DNA from 2 places in the Brevundimonas sp. GW460-12-10-14-LB2 genome. Region 2 is predicted to be linked to the other one. Evidence: predicted binding sites of a transcription regulator. Region 2 holds the regulator's gene; the other holds the start of a gene.

Region 1 (7,855 bases), 1.3 Mb from region 2:
CAAGAACTCGGTCATCGGCGTCAAGGACCAGCTGGGCCTGACCATCCTGGATCATGACGAGACGATCCGTCCGAACACGGACATGCAGGCGCTCGGGGGCCTGAACCCCTCCTTCGCCATGATGGGCGAGATGGCCTTCGACGGCGTGATCAACCAGCGCTACCCCGAGGTCGAGCGCGTCAATCACGTCCACACGCCGGGCAACTCGTCCGGCATCGTCGATGGTTCGGCCGGCGTGCTGATCGGTTCGCTGGAAGCTGGCCAGGCCCTGGGCCTGAAGCCGCGCGCCAAGATCCTGGGCGGCGCCTCGATCGGTTCGGAGCCGTCGATCATGTTGACCGGCCCGGAATATGTGACCCGCAAACTGCTGGGCAAGCTGGGTATGACGCCCGACGACATCGACGTCTGGGAGCTGAACGAGGCCTTCGCCGCCGTCGTCCTGCGCTACATGCAGGCGCTGGACATCGACCACGCCAAGATGAATGTGAACGGCGGCGGCATCTCGATGGGCCACCCGCTCGGCGCCACCGGCGCCATGATCACCGGCATCGCGCTGGACGAGCTGGAGCGCTCGAACAAGTCGACCGCTCTGGTCACCCTGTGCATCGGCGGCGGCATGGGCACCGCCACCGTCATCGAACGCGTCTGATCCAGGAGCAAATGGATATGGAAAACTTCAAGATCGACGTCGACGCCGACGGCATCGCCCTGATCACCTTCGACGTTCCGGGCCGTTCGATGAACACCCTGACCTCCTCGGTGATGAAGGAAATCCCCGAACTGGTCGAACGCATCAAGACCGACGACGCCATCAAGGGCGCCGTCATCACCTCGGGCAAGGCCTCGGGCTTCTGCGCCGGCGCGGACCTGGGCGACATGGCCGGCGGCGTGCTGTCGGGCGGCGGCGACCTGCAGAAGGCGTTCGACGCCGGCTGGAAGCTGAACGGCGCGTTCCGTGCGCTGGAGACCTCGGGCAAGCCGATCGCGGCCGCGATCAACGGCCTCGCTTTGGGCGGCGGGCTGGAGTTCACCCTGGCGGCCCACTACCGCGTGGTCGAGAACGACAACAAGATCCAGCTGGGCCTGCCCGAGATCAAGGTGGGTCTGTTCCCCGGCGGCGGCGGCACCCAGCGCCTGACCCGCCTGGTCGGCGTCCAGAACGCCATGATGGCGATGAGCGAGGGCAAGTCCTTCCGCCCGAACGACGCAAAGAGCGCAGGGATCGTCCACGAGGTGGTCGAGAAAGGCCAGTCGGTCGAGGCCGCCAAGGCCTGGATCAAGAACGGCGGCAAGGCCGTCCAGCCCTGGGACGAGAAGTCGTTCAAACTGCCCGGCGGAGGCCCCTATCACCCGGCCGGCATCCAGAACTTCATGGTCGGCAACGCCATGCTGCGCAAGCAGTCCTACGGCAACTATCCGGCCGTCGTGAACCTGATGAAGGCCGTTTACGAAGGCGCCCAGGTGCCGATGGACGCGGCCCTGCGCATCGAGACCCGCTACTTCATCAAGACCCTGATGACGCCGCAGGCGCAGGCCATGATCCGTTCGCTGTTCCTGTCCAAGCAGGAGCTGGACAAGGGCGCCGTTCGCCCGGCCGGCGTGCCCAAGTCCGATCCGAAGAAGGTCACGGTCATCGGCGCCGGCATGATGGGCGCGGGCATCGCCTATGTGCAGGCGCTGGCCGGCATCGAAACCATCCTGATCGACCAGACGCAGGAAGCCGCCGACAAGGGCAAGGCCCACGTCGAGGAGCTGCTGAAGAAGCGCTTGTCACGCGGTCAGCTGACGCAGGAGAAGTATGACGCCCTGCTGGGTTCGGTCACGGCGACGACCGACTATGAGCTGATCAAGGGCTCGGACCTGGTCGTCGAGGCCGTGTTCGAAAACCGCGAGATCAAGGCCGATGTGACCAAGCGCGCCGAGGCGCAACTGGCCGAGGGCGCCGTCTTCGGCTCCAACACCTCGACCCTGCCGATCACCGGTCTGGCCGAGGCCTCGGTGCGGCCCAAGGACTTTATCGGCATCCACTTCTTCTCGCCCGTCGACAAAATGATGCTGGTCGAGATCATCCTGGGCGAAAAGACGGGTCAGGCCGCCATCGCCAAGGCGCTGGACTATGTGCTGAAGATCAAGAAGACGCCGATCGTCGTCAACGACAGCCGCGGTTTCTACACCTCGCGCTGCTTCTCCACCTTCCTGATGGAGGGTATGGCGATGCTGGAAGAGGGCTACGGCCCCGCGCTGATCGACAATGTCGGTCGCATGACCGGCATGCCGCGCGGCCCGCTGGAGATGCACGACGACGTCGCCCTGGACCTGTCCTACAAGATCGCCAAACAGACGGCGCTGGATCTCGGCGACAAATACGTCCCGTCGGAAGGCGCCGACATCGTCGCCAAGATGGTCGAGGGCGGTCGCTTCGGGCGCAAGAACGGCAAGGGCTTCTACGACTATGACAGCAAGCCCAAGACGATCTGGAAGGGTCTGGGCGAACTGGCCCCCACCACCAAGGGCATCGATCAGCCGGAAGAGCCGACCGCCTTCGCCCAGATCGACGAGCTGAAGACGCGCCTTCTGTATCGTCAGGCCGTCGAAGTGGCACGTTGCTGGGAAGAGGGCGTCATCGACGATCCGCGCGAAGCCGATCTGGGCGCCATTCTGGGCTGGGGCTTCGCGCCCTGGACCGGCGGCCCGATCAGCATGATCGACGGCATCGGCCTGGCCAAATTCGTCGAAACCGCAGACCGTCTGGCCGCGACCTATGGCGACCGCTTCAAGGTCCCGCAGTTGCTGCGCGACATGGCGGCGAAGAACGAAACCTTCTATGGCAAGTTCGCCCCGGAGAAGGCCGCCGCCTGATCGGTCGCGGACATCCACAGACGGAACGGGCGGCCTTCGGGTCGCCCGTTTTCGTTTGGCGTTTGACTTTCGTCATCCTCCGGCGCGCGATGCGCGACCGGGGGACCCAGCGGCGCCGGCGGCGATCGTTCCATCGCAGGATCTCGGGGCGTCGAGTCCGCGACAGCTTCGCGCTCACGCGCGCCGCTGGGTCCTGGTTCTGCGCTACGCTTCGCCCGGAATGACGAAAAAAAGATCAGCACCGCTCACAAAAGAAAAAGACCCGCTCGACACGAGGTCGAGCGGGTCGCTCCGCCGCCCTTCGCGGGGTCGGTGGCGGGTCGCTAGGGGCGACGGAGTAGCGGTGAAAAGACCGGACCGAGACAGGACGAACTCTGACAGTCCGCCCAGCCTCGGAGGCTGGCGTCAGCCTTCCAGGTCCTGGCCTTCGTCCGGCTCGGGCGTGCCCAGCAGTTCGTCGGCGATCTTGTTGGTCGAGGCGCGCACAGCCTTTTCGATCGAGGCCGCGATGTCGGGGTTCTGCTTCAGGAACTCGCGCACATTCTCGCGGCCCTGACCGATCCGGGTGGAGTCATAGCTGAACCAGCTGCCCGACTTCTCGATGATGCCAGCCTTGACGCCCAAGTCGATGACTTCGCCCAGCTTGGAGATGCCTTCGCCGTACATGATGTCGAAGATGACCTCGCGGAATGGCGGGGCGACCTTGTTCTTGACCACCTTGACCCGGGTGGTGTTGCCGACCACCTCGTCACGGTTCTTGATCGCGCCGGTGCGGCGGATATCCAGACGCACCGAGGCGTAGAACTTCAGCGCATTGCCGCCCGTCGTCGTCTCGGGCGAGCCGTACATGACACCGATCTTGTGGCGGATCTGGTTGATGAACAGCACAATGCATTTCGACTTGGAGATCGAGGCGGTCAGCTTGCGCAGCGCCTGGCTCATCAGGCGCGCCTGAAGGCCCGGGAGGCTGTCGCCCATCTCGCCCTCGATCTCGGCGCGCGGCGTCAAGGCTGCGACGGAATCGACGACCACAATATCGACGGCGCCCGACCGAACCAGCGTATCCACGATCTCCAGCGCCTGCTCGCCAGTGTCCGGCTGCGACACCAGAAGATCATCCAGATTGACGCCCAGCTTCTGGGCGTAGACCGGGTCCAGCGCATGTTCGGCGTCGACGAAGGCGGCGACCCCGCCCTTCTTCTGCACTTCCGCGACGGTGTGCAGAGCCAAGGTCGTCTTGCCCGAGGATTCCGGGCCGAACACCTCGATCACCCGCCCGACCGGCAGGCCGCCGATGCCCAGCGCCATGTCCAGGCCCAGCGAGCCGGTCGAGACGCTGTCGATCTCGGCGACCACGCCCGCCTTGCCCAGTTTCATCACCGAGCCCTTGCCGAAGGCGCGATCAATCTGCGCGATCGCCGCCTCCAGGGCGCGTTGCTTGTCGCCGTCGTCCTTGCCCACCAATTTGAGTGCCGCCTGTGAAGCCATTGCCTTCGTCTCCCTTGCCATGATTCCCGTCATTCAGCTTGGGAGAGACCCGCCTGGACCCGCCCCCGTTTCGTGAGGCAGACTATGTGCATGGTTTGTTCTGGTTCACAAGATGTTCTCATTGATCAAAACGAGAACACCCAAAACCTACGACCGTTTTTGACGCCGGCTAAAGCGGAAGGCGCAGGCTGAAGCTGGCGCCCTCGGGGTCGTAAGTCATGACCGCCGAGCCGTGCAGCGAGCGGTTGATCGTCGAGTCGATCAGCACCGAACCGAAGCCCTTGCGCTGAGGCGGCGACACCGCCGGCCCGCCACTTTCCACCCAATCCAACAGCAGATGGCCTTCCGCCACGGACCAGTCGATCCGCACACAGCCCGAGGCGTTCGACAGGGCGCCGTATTTGGCGGCGTTCACCGCCAGCTCGTGAAAGACCATCCCCATCCCCAACGTCTGTTGCGCGTTCAGATCGACGGCCGGACCGGTCAGGCGAACCTGTTCCTCGGCATAGGGGGCCAGTTCCTGAGCCAGCATGGCGCGCAGATCGACATGCTCCCAGTTCGCGGCTGTCAGCAGATTCTGAGTATTGGACAGAGCCACCAGCCGCGCCTCGAAAAGGGCGGTGAAGGTGGCGACATCCGGCGTACGCCGTGCGGTCTGGTGGGCGATGGATTGCACTGTGGCCAGAGTGTTCTTCACCCGGTGGTTCAATTCGTTGATCAGCAATCGCTGCAAGCGTTCGCTGTCGGCCAAGGCGGCGAAGGCCTCGCGACGATCGGTGATGTCGGTGATGACGCCCGACATCTTGATCGGCCGGCCCGAACGACTGCGGATAAGGCGTCCTCGCAGATGGATCCACCGGCCAGAGGCCGGCAGACGCCATTCCTGATCGTATTCGCCCTCCCCCGCCAGGGCGCGCTCCAGCGCCTGACGATGCAACGGCAGATCCTCGGGCGACAGACGGTCGCCGACCTCGCTCGGGCCAAGGCGGCAGGACGGATCGATGGACAGGATTTCGCGCGCGCGGCCTGACATCATCGTCGTCTTCATCGGCAGGGTCGCTTCCCAGAAGCCAACGCCGCCGGCGTCCACGGCCGCCAGAACATTGGCCCGCTGATCCATGATCGAGGCGCCCAGCGCGAGAAACAGCAGCGTGACCGCGCCGGTCGTCACCGCGACCGCCAATACGACCGGCGACGCCCCACCCTGCAACGGCCCCGCGTCGGCGATCGGGGTCAGGATCAGGGCCGCCATGCCGATATGGTGCATGGAGACGATGGCCAGACCCAGGATCACGGCGGCGACCGCGCGCCAGGCCAGACCCCGCTCCTGACGGGCCGCGATCAGGGCGGCGTAGGCGGCGGCGACCGCCACCACGACCGACAGGGCGACCAGCACGGGCTGATAACTCAGGACGGCGTTCATCCGCATCGCCGCCATCCCGACATAGTGCATGGCGACGATGGACCCGCCCATCAGCAGGGCCGCCGGCGCCAGTCGCAAGGGGCTGGCCTGCGCCGTCCCCGCCGTCAGGAAGGCCGCGGACGTGCCGGCCGTCGCCAGCAGGAAGGAGACCAGCGTCAGGCCGGGATCATAGAAGACGGGGCCTTCGGCCTCGAACCCCAGCATGGCGATGAAATGCATCGACCAGATGCTGACGCCCAGCGCCAGGGCGGCCACGCCCAACCAACGCAATCGCGTCGCGCCGATCTGGTCGCGGGTGCGGTTGAACAAATCCAGAGCCGTCCACGCGCCCAGGATCGCGATCGCCAGCGACAGGACGGTGAACGGATTGACGTGAAGATGGTGCAAACGCGCCGAGGCCCCGAGAAACAGCAGCGGTATGCTTAGCCCGGTTTGATCGCGCGGACGACTGCCAAACGCATCCGGATCAAGCGACCAACCTGGCCCCCACGGCGACCGCGACGGCCAGCGCCAGGCTGGCGGCGGCGAAGATCGGCAAGGCCCGCCCCGAGCGCGGCGCCAGCGGGCGGACCAGCATCGCGATCATCAGGGCGATCGGCCCCACCGCGCCAGGCATGTCCATGCCGACGCCCAGGAAAACGCCGTGCCCCTGAACCAGCAACCACCCGCCGACCAGGGCTGTGGCGACGACGGCGGGCGCCAAGGACGCCCACGAGCCGAAGCGGGCGCCGATCACCGCCGTCGACGCGGCCGCCAGGGCGGCGATCAGACCGGGCCACAGCAGCAGGAAAGCGGCTTCAGGCGCCGCCGCCTGCACCCCGCCGCCCAGGATCAAAACCAGGACGATCAGCCCCAGCCAGCCGCCCCAGACGGCGTCTGCGTCCTGCGGTTTCGGCCGCCCCAGGCTGAGCGCCAGCGCGATCACCGTCGCCCCCAGGACCGGCAGGCTGAAACCGCCCAGCGCCGCTGCAAGTGCGAATGCGGCCAGTATCACTCCAGCTGCGCCCCATCGGCCCAGCAGCCGTCGCCCCGCGGTCAGCATCAGAATCAGGGCCAGCATGGCCAGGGCCACGGCGATTTCCAGAACCGGCAGGCGACGCAGCAAGGTGTAATAGAGGTCGGCTGAATCCACGCGACGACCGATCGGCCCGGCCAGGGCGCGCACCGCCTGTCCCACCACCACCGCACTGGCCAACAGCCACAGGCCATCCGCCGCGCCCCGCACGACCGACGTCGCCCGCAAGCCCGTGGCGTGGCGTGCGCCCCATGCGGCGAAGGCCGTCGCGAGACCCCCCACAATCAGCAGGACCCAACCGATCGCCGGAGAATGCTGCACGACGAACAGGCCGAAGACGTCGGCATAGACCGCATTCTGTGTCGCCTGCGGCAGGGCAGGCGCCCGCAAAAGGTCATCGGCCATTTCCAACGCCTGGGAACCGATATGCTGCACGCTGCCCTGATCCAGCGCCTGCGGCGTCGAGGACGGTGAATGATACTGCGCCGGACGGCCGATGAAGGCCAGGTTGATCCCCGCCAACCTCCGATCCGCCGCCACGGTGAAGTCCGTGCCATTGGGCATCAGCCGATAGACGAAGATGGCCAGGGCGTTGCTGGACGGCCCGCCCGTCGCCCTCCGGGTCGCCTGCGCATAGCGGGCGATGGTCTGGGCGTTGCCGGGTCCGGTCTCAAACATCATGGCGCGCCCGCCGCCGCCCCGCGCCTCCAGATTGATCACCGCGCCGATGTCGTCGCGCAGCGGATGTTCGCTGAAGAAGGCCCGCGCCCCGTCCAGATTCAGCTCCTCGGCGTCGGTGAACAGGACCACCAGCGTGCGCTCGGCGCCGCCCCGCGCCTTGATCGCGCGCACGGCCTCCAAAATGGCGGCGACGCCGGTCGCATCGTCGGCGGCGCCGGGCGAGTTCGGCACGCTGTCGTAGTGGGCCATCAGGGCGACAGCGGGCAGGCCGGGGTCACGCCCCGGCAGGACCCCGACGATATTGACCGCCTGAACGCCGCCCGCGTTTCCGCCCTCCCGCTCGATTCGCGCGACGGCGGCGGGCGACAGGGAGCCGGTCTGCAAGCTGG
Region 2 (7,855 bases):
AAAGCGCCTCGCGGCCGCCTGACCATGGGCGACGGGTTCAAGCCGATCCTCGCCCGACTGGTCGAGGGCCATTCCCTGACGTCCCAGCAGGCGCACGACTTCTTCGCCGCCTGCCTGCGGGGCGAGCCCACGCCTTCCCAGGTCGCAGCCGCCGTCACCGCCATGCGGATGCGCGGCGAGACCGTGGACGAGATCGCCGCCTTCGCGGGCGCCATGCGTGAAGCCGCTCTGACGCTGGATCATCCCTATGAGGTGATCGACACCTGCGGCACCGGGGGCGACGGTCAGCACACCTACAATATCTCCACCGCCGCAGCCCTGGTTCTCGCCGGCGCCGGTCTGAAGGTCGCCAAGCACGGCAATCGGGCGATGTCTTCGAAATCAGGCTCTTCCGACGTCTTGTCGATCCTGGGCGTGAACCTGATGGCGTCGCAGGCGCAGCAGAAAAAGGCGCTGGATGAGGCCGGTATCTGCTTCCTGTTCGCGCCCGCCTATCACGGGGCGATGCGTCATGTCGGGCCGGTGCGAGCCGAGATCGGTTTTCGCACCGTCTTCAACCTGTTGGGACCGCTTTCGAACCCGGCGTCTGCAAGACGACAGGTCATGGGCGTCTATGATCCGCGCCTGCTGGAGCCGCTGGCCGAGGTGCTGGGCCGGCTTGGCGCCACCCGGGCCTGGACCGTTCACGGCCAAGGCCTGGACGAACTGGCGACTTCCGGCCCCACGGACGTCGCCGAATGGAAGGATGGCGCGGTTCGTCGCTTCCAGGTCACGCCCAAGGACGCCGGCCTGCCGCGGGCCTCTATCGCAGACATTCGCGGCGGCGACGCCGAAGAGAACGCCGTCGCCCTGCGCGCGCTTCTGGCCGGCGCGGCCGGACCCTACCGCGACATCGTGCTGCTGAACGCCGCCGCCGCCCTCGTGGTGTCCGATCGCGCGGCCGATCTGGCCGACGGCGCCGCGCTCGCGGCTGGCGCCATCGACGACGGTCGAGCCGCCGAGGCGCTGGATCGCCTGGCCCGCATCACCTCCACGCCGCTGGAAAGCGAAGAGCCCGCATGACCGACGTTCTGGATCGTATCGCCACCTACAAGCGCGAGGACGTCGCCGCCCGCAAGGCTGCGACCTCACAGGACGCGATCGAAGCCCTGGCCCGCGCCGCATCTGCCCCGCGCGGCTTTCGCGCCGCCTTGGAGCGCGTCGGAGAGGAAACCGGTCGTCCCGCCCTGATCGCCGAGATCAAGAAGGCCAGCCCGTCCAAGGGCCTGATCCGGCCCGATTTCGATCCGCCGGCCCTGGCCCGCGCCTATGAGGCCGGCGGTGCGGCCTGTCTGTCGGTGCTGACCGATGGCCCCAGCTTCCAGGGCGACGACGCCTATCTGGGCCAGGCCCGCGAGGCCGTCGCCCTGCCCTGCCTGCGCAAGGATTTCCTTGTCGATCCCTGGCAGGTCGCCGAAAGCCGCGCCCTGGGCGCCGATTGCATCCTGATCATCTTGGCCATGGTCGATGACCGGTTGGCCGCCGAGCTGCTTTCGGAAGCCGAACGCTTTGGCATGGACGCGCTGATCGAGACGCACGACGAGGACGAAATGGCGCGCGCCTGTGCGCTAGGCGGCGATCTGGTGGGGGTCAATAATCGCTCGCTGCGCACGTTCGAGGTCGATCTGGAAACCACGGAGCGGCTGTCGATGCTTAGCCCCGTTCGCGCTCTGCTGGTCGCCGAGAGCGGCATTTTCACGCCCGACGACGTGGCGCGCGTCTCGGCTGCCCATGCCCAGGCGATCCTGGTCGGCGAGAGCCTGATGCGGCAGGCCGATGTCGAGGCGGCGACCCGTCAGTTGCTGGCGGTCTAGGTCTGCGCGCGGCGGCAAGCCGCGCCGTTAAGTTGACATTAGCAAGGAACACTTACAGAACATCGACAAATGTTCACGGCCCGTTCCGATTCGTCGGCGGGCGCATGAGGGCCTGGCGATGCTCACGCGCAAACAGCACGAACTGCTGATGTTCATCCATGAACGCATCCAGGAGACCGGCGTCTCCCCTTCGTTCGACGAGATGAAGGAGGCGCTCGATCTGGCCTCCAAGTCCGGCATTCACCGGCTGATTACGGCGCTGGAGGAACGCGGCTTCATCCGCCGCCTCGCTCACCGCGCCCGCGCGTTGGAAGTCACGAAACTGCCCGAACAGGCGACGGCCGGCGCGCCGCGCGGTCGCGCCGGGTTCAAGCCCGACGTCATCGAGGGCGGCGGCGGTGTCCGACCTTCGGCCCCGATGGTGGCCAACGACACCCGCGAGCTGCCGCTGATGGGCAAGATCGCCGCCGGCACGCCGATCGACGCAATCGAGCATGAAACGGCGCGCTATCCGGTCCCGGAATCCATGCTGGGCTCGGGCGAGCACTACTTGCTGGAGATCGAAGGCGACTCCATGATCGAGGCCGGCATCCTGAACGGCGACATGGTGGTGATCAAATCGACCGACAACGCCGCCTCCGGTGAAATCGTGGTGGCTCTGGTCGAGGGCGAGCAGGCGACGCTGAAACGCCTCCGCAAGAAGGGCGCCTCGATCGCGTTGGAACCCGCCAACCGCAACTACGAGACCAAAATCTACGGCTCGGATCAGGTCGCGGTGCAGGGCAAGCTGGTCGGCCTCATGCGCCGCTATCACTGACGTCCGGATCGGACTGACGCGTCCAGGGGCGGTCGCCGCGAACGTCGGCCGTCCACACTGCGCGCCATCGATTCGGCTCGTCAGAGCTGACGCGCCACAACTCCACCGCCCCGCCCCGCGCAAAGTCCACGCTGTCCAAGACAAGTCGATCCTGACAGGCGCTCGGGATCGACGAGACGACGGCGCGGACGCTGACGACGGGCGCTGCGCGGCATAACGCCTCCATCTGATCTGAGCTCGGCGACTTCCGCCCCCACCAGATTGCAACGGGCCCGGCCTCATCGGCTTCCGGTCGACAGGAAAAGCGGTCGCAGACCCAGCCTGTCTCCGAGCGATCCGTCATGGCCAGCCCCCGTCGTCGCGACCAGAGATCCACCGCAAACTCACGTACGCCAGGCCGGACGACGACGGCCGCCTCATCACGGTGAAAGGCGGCGTTGGTTCCGCCATCGCCAAGCCAGAGGTCCGGCGTCGGTTCACGCGGCCAGATCAGGACGGCGGCTGCAAAGGGCAGTCCCAACCAGCGCAGGCGGCCTTGCCACAAACAGACGAACAACACGCCCAGGAACGCGACCGGCAGGACATAATTTGGTGCGCTGGCGACCGTTCTGACCGCGCCGGGCAATCCCGCCGTCCAGGCGCCGATGGCCAGCATCAGATCGACGCCCCATCCCGCGACCGCCAGGAACGGTCCCCCCAACCCCAAAGGCTCAAGCGCTGCGCCCAAGGCCAGGGCTGGCATCAGGATGAAGTCCGCCACGGGCGACGTGCCGAGATTGGCGAGCAGTCCGTACATGGCGGTGCGGTTGAAATGCTGCATAGCGAACGGTCCCGTCGCCAATCCTGCGACGACGCTGGCCGCCACAGCCGCCGTCAGCCACCCGCCCAGCCGTTGGACTGCCAGGATCGGCCAAGGCGCGGATATTTCGCGCGGGCGCTTCGGCCAAGCCTCGACCAGGGCGACCAAGGCCGCAGTCGCCGCGAACGACATCTGGAAACCCGGCGTGACGATGGCTTCAGGCTGTATGGCCAAAACGATGAAGGCCGCCACAGCCAGGCCATGCATGGTCACCGCCTGTCGATCCAGCAGGATGGCCAGAAAGGCGATGGAGGCGGTGGTGGCGGCCCGCTCGGCCGGGGGCGGCGCGCCCGACACCACCAGATAGACCCCGACCGCCGTCAGGCCCGCCAAGGCCGCGACCTTCTTGCCGTGAACCCGCAAGGCCAACCAGGGCCAGGCCGCCACGCCCAGCCGCACGGCGAAGAAGACGAAACCGCCGACGATCGCCATATGCAGCCCTGACACCGAAAGGATGTGCGCCAGGCCGGAATCGCGCATCACATCCATGTCCTCCTGACTGATCCAGGTTTCGTGGCTGGTCGTCATGGCGGCGGCGATCCCGCCGGTCCGTTGGCCGAGCCTTGCCACGATCCGCTCGGCCAATGCGAAGCGCGCGGCGTTCACCACCATTTCAAGTCGAAGTCGCCACGGCGGCGGGGCAAGCTCGGCCGTACGCGTGTCGCCCAAGGCGAACGCAACGCCTCCCATCCCCTGAAAGAAGGCGTTGCGCCCGAAATCGTAGGCCCCAGGGCTGGCCGGCGCAGGCGGCGGATTCAGAATGCCGAACAGGCGGATCGCTTCGCCGGGCCGCGGCGGGTCGCCCCGCACCGTCGCCCGCAGGCGCACCGGCGTCTGTTCGGGCGTCAGTCCGCGAATCCAGACCGGCGCGATCACGACCCGCGCTCCTTGCTGACCCGGGCTGTCGACATCGACGACCCAGGCTTCGATCACGGTCGGTTCGCTCAGGGCGGGCGCGATCGGCGCAGCGACGGCTTCGGTGCGCACCTTGGCCGCCGCCAGCCCGCCTGTAACGCAGGCCAGAATCAAGAGCAGCCAGGTCAGGCGCCGCGATCCGCCGCGCCGGCGCGCCACGACCCACAGCCCAAAGGCCAAGGCGGCGCCCAGCAACAAGGGCCACAAGACCGGCTCGGCTCGCAGCGCGAAATAGATGCCGCCGCCCGCGCCGAATGCGACCGGCGCCCATAGCCGCCATCTCAGGGTCTGGGCGGCGACCTCGGCGTCCAGCCAAGCGCGCAATCGCGCGGCGGGGGTAGGTTTTGCCGCATCGGGGCGTATAAGGGCCTCGCTTACGGACCCCTCCCCCATGACCTCACCTTCCTCGACTGTCGTCACCCGCTTCGCCCCCTCGCCGACAGGCTATCTGCATATCGGCGGGGCGAGAACCGCTTTGTTCAACTGGCTGTACGCCAAGAGACACGCTGGGCGTTTCCTGATCCGCGTTGAGGATACCGACCGCGAACGCTCGACCGATGAGGCGGTGAAGGCCATTTTTGACGGCCTGAGCTGGCTGGAGCTGTTCGCCGACGACGAGCCGGTGTTTCAATTCAGCCGAGCCGACCGCCACCGCGAGGTGGTCGATCAACTGCTCGAAACCGGCCACGCCTACCGCGACTTCAACTCGGCCGAGGAAACCGGTCGTCTGCGCGATGAGGCCAAGGCGGAGAAGCGCACTTTCGAATCGCCCTGGCGCGACCGCGAGCCGACCGTGGACGACCTGGCCCTGCCGCACGTCGTGCGCTTCCGCCGGCCAAAGGCGACGACGGTCATGGTGGCCGATGAGGTCCAGGGCGACGTGAGCTGGTCGACCGAGGACCTGGACGATCTGGTGCTGCTGCGTTCGGACGGCGCGCCGACCTATAATCTCGCCGTCGTTGTGGACGACCACGACATGGGGGTGACCCACGTCATTCGCGGCGACGACCATCTGAACAACGCCGCGCGTCAGAGCCTGATCTACGATGCGCTGGGCTGGACGCGTCCGACCTTCGCCCACATCCCCCTGATCCACGGACCGGACGGCGCCAAGCTGTCGAAGCGTCACGGCGCACAGGCGGTGCATGAATACGCCGAGATGGGCTACTTGCCCGAGGCCATGCGCAACTATCTGGCCCGCCTGGGCTGGTCGCACGGCGACGACGAACTGTTCAGCGACGCCCAGGCCATCGAATGGTTCGACCTCGCCGGCATCGGCAAGGCGCCGGCCCGCCTGGACTTCGACAAGCTGGCCCATGTCAATTCGCACTGGCTGCGCCTCGCCGACGACGAGCGGCTCGCCAAGCTGACGCTGGATGCGCACCTGCAGAAGGGCCACGCCCTCGCAGAGGCGGACGAAGCCCGGCTTCAGCGCGCCATGCCTTTCGTCAAGGATCGCGCCAAGACGATCCTCGATCTGGCCGACCAAACCGCTTTCGTACTGAAATCTCGCCCGCTGACGCTGGACGACAAGGCGAAGGCGCTATTGTCGGGTGAAACCTTGGAGCGCCTCACCCGTCTGCGCGAACGGCTGTCCCTGTTCCAATCCTGGGATGTTTTTGCGCTGGAAGCCGAGCTCAAGGCCTTTGCGGAATCCGAGGGCGTTGGGTTCGGAAAAATCGGCCCGCCGATGCGCGCAGCGCTTACCGCAGGGTCAACATCACCTGATATTGCACGAACTTTGTCGGCTCTTGGGCGCGACGAAAGTCTCGGGCGCTTGGATGATGCGCTGCAACAGACTAAGTGATCACCCACAAACCAAAAAGCGGCCGACGCCTCCCCGCGCCTGGACGTGTGATGCAAAGGGGCATTCATGACTGAACAAGCCAAACCCGCCGGCTCGGCGACCCTGTCCTTCGAGGACAAGACGATCGAGTTGCCGGTCCTTTCGGGCTCCACCGGCCCGGACGTCATCGACATCCGCAAACTCTATGCGGGAACGGGCGCCTTCACCTTCGATCCCGGCTTCACCTCGACGGCGGCCTGTGAATCGGCCCTGACCTATATCGACGGCGACGCTGGCGTGCTGCTGCACCGCGGCTATCCGATCGACCAGCTGGCGTCGAAGTCGAACTTCGTCGAGGTCTGCCACCTGCTGCTACACGGCGAACTGCCGACCGCCGCCCAGTACGAGAAGTTCGAAAACAGCATCACCACCCACACGATGCTGCACAGCCAGTTCGATCGCTTCTTCGAAGGCTTCCGCCGCGACGCCCACCCGATGGCCATCATGGTCGGCACCGTCGGCGCCCTGTCGGCCTTCTATCACGACAGCCTGGACATCCACGATCCGATCCAGCGCGACATCTCGGCCATTCGCCTGATCGCCAAGATGCCCACGATCGCGGCCCGCGCCTATAAATACCACATCGGCCAGCCGTTCGTTTCGCCGCGCAACGACCTGTCCTACGCCGAAAACTTCCTGCGCATGTGCTTCGCCGTTCCGGCCGAGGACTATCATGTCGATCCGGCCCTGGTTCGCGCCATGGACCGCATCTTCACCCTGCACGCCGACCACGAACAGAACGCCTCGACCTCGACCGTGCGTCTGGCCGGTTCGTCGGGCGCCAATCCGTTCGCCTGTATCGCCGCCGGCATCGCCTGCCTGTGGGGCCCGTCGCACGGCGGCGCCAACGAAGAAGCGCTGACGATGCTGAAGGAAATCGGCACCCCGGACAAGATCCCGGAGTTCATCCAGGGCGTGAAGGACCGCAAGTACAAGCTGATGGGCTTTGGCCACCGCGTGTACAAGAACTACGATCCGCGCGCCAAGGTCATGCAGCAGTCGGCCTATGAAGTGCTGGCCGCCACGGGCCGCGAGAACGACCCGCTGTTCCTGGTCGCCAAGGAACTGGAGAAGGTCGCCCTGTCGGACGAATACTTCACCTCGCGCAAGCTGTTCCCGAACGTCGACTTCTATTCGGGCATCACCCTGTCGGCGATGGGCTTCCCGACCACCATGTTCACCGTTCTGTTCGCCTTGGCCCGCACCGTGGGCTGGATCTCGCAGTGGCAGGAAATGATGGCCGATCCGTCCCAGAAGATCGGTCGCCCGCGTCAGCTCTACACGGGCCCGACCCAGCGCGATTACGTGCCGATCGAACAGCGCGGCTGAGACGAAAGCTGAAATGCAAAACGCCGGGGAGACATCCCCGGCGTTTTTCTTTGTCGTCAGACCAGCTTCAGATCCGCGAAACGGGCAGCCAAGTCGTCCAGATCGCGGTGCATATGCGCCACGCCGATCGCAGCAGCCCCCAGAGCCACGTCGTCGCCCTCGACGGCCATGGACAGGGCCAGGCTTTGGTCGATCGCGCCCATGGGCTGGGCGGCCCTGCCTTGAGACAGCGCCTT

What was found. Region 2 encodes LexA, which represses DNA repair genes until DNA is damaged. Its sites were predicted from a motif close to ATGTTCNCNANNTGTTCT; they were not measured.
Region 1: a site for LexA is predicted at 4,449-4,466, ahead of recA (recombinase RecA). Genes of this name have one in related genera too.

The regions. Positions count from the first base shown of each region.
Region 1 covers NZ_CP015511.1:2,527,036-2,534,890, forward strand. Annotated here, with positions in the region: gene A4249_RS12605 (acetyl-CoA C-acetyltransferase) at 1-649, shown strand, start outside; gene A4249_RS12610 (3-hydroxyacyl-CoA dehydrogenase NAD-binding domain-containing protein) at 667-2,859, shown strand; gene recA (recombinase RecA) at 3,265-4,347, opposite strand; gene A4249_RS12620 (MHYT domain-containing protein) at 4,517-6,157, opposite strand; gene A4249_RS12625 (M20/M25/M40 family metallo-hydrolase) at 6,237-7,855, opposite strand, start outside.
Region 2 covers NZ_CP015511.1:1,255,321-1,263,175, forward strand. Annotated here, with positions in the region: gene A4249_RS06165 (anthranilate synthase component II) at 1-22, shown strand, start outside; gene trpD (anthranilate phosphoribosyltransferase) at 25-1,062, shown strand; gene trpC (indole-3-glycerol phosphate synthase TrpC) at 1,059-1,853, shown strand; gene lexA (transcriptional repressor LexA) at 1,972-2,670, shown strand; gene A4249_RS06185 (ComEC/Rec2 family competence protein) at 2,651-4,768, opposite strand; gene gltX (glutamate--tRNA ligase) at 4,836-6,251, shown strand; gene gltA (citrate synthase) at 6,318-7,619, shown strand; gene A4249_RS06200 (FUSC family protein) at 7,676-7,855, opposite strand, start outside.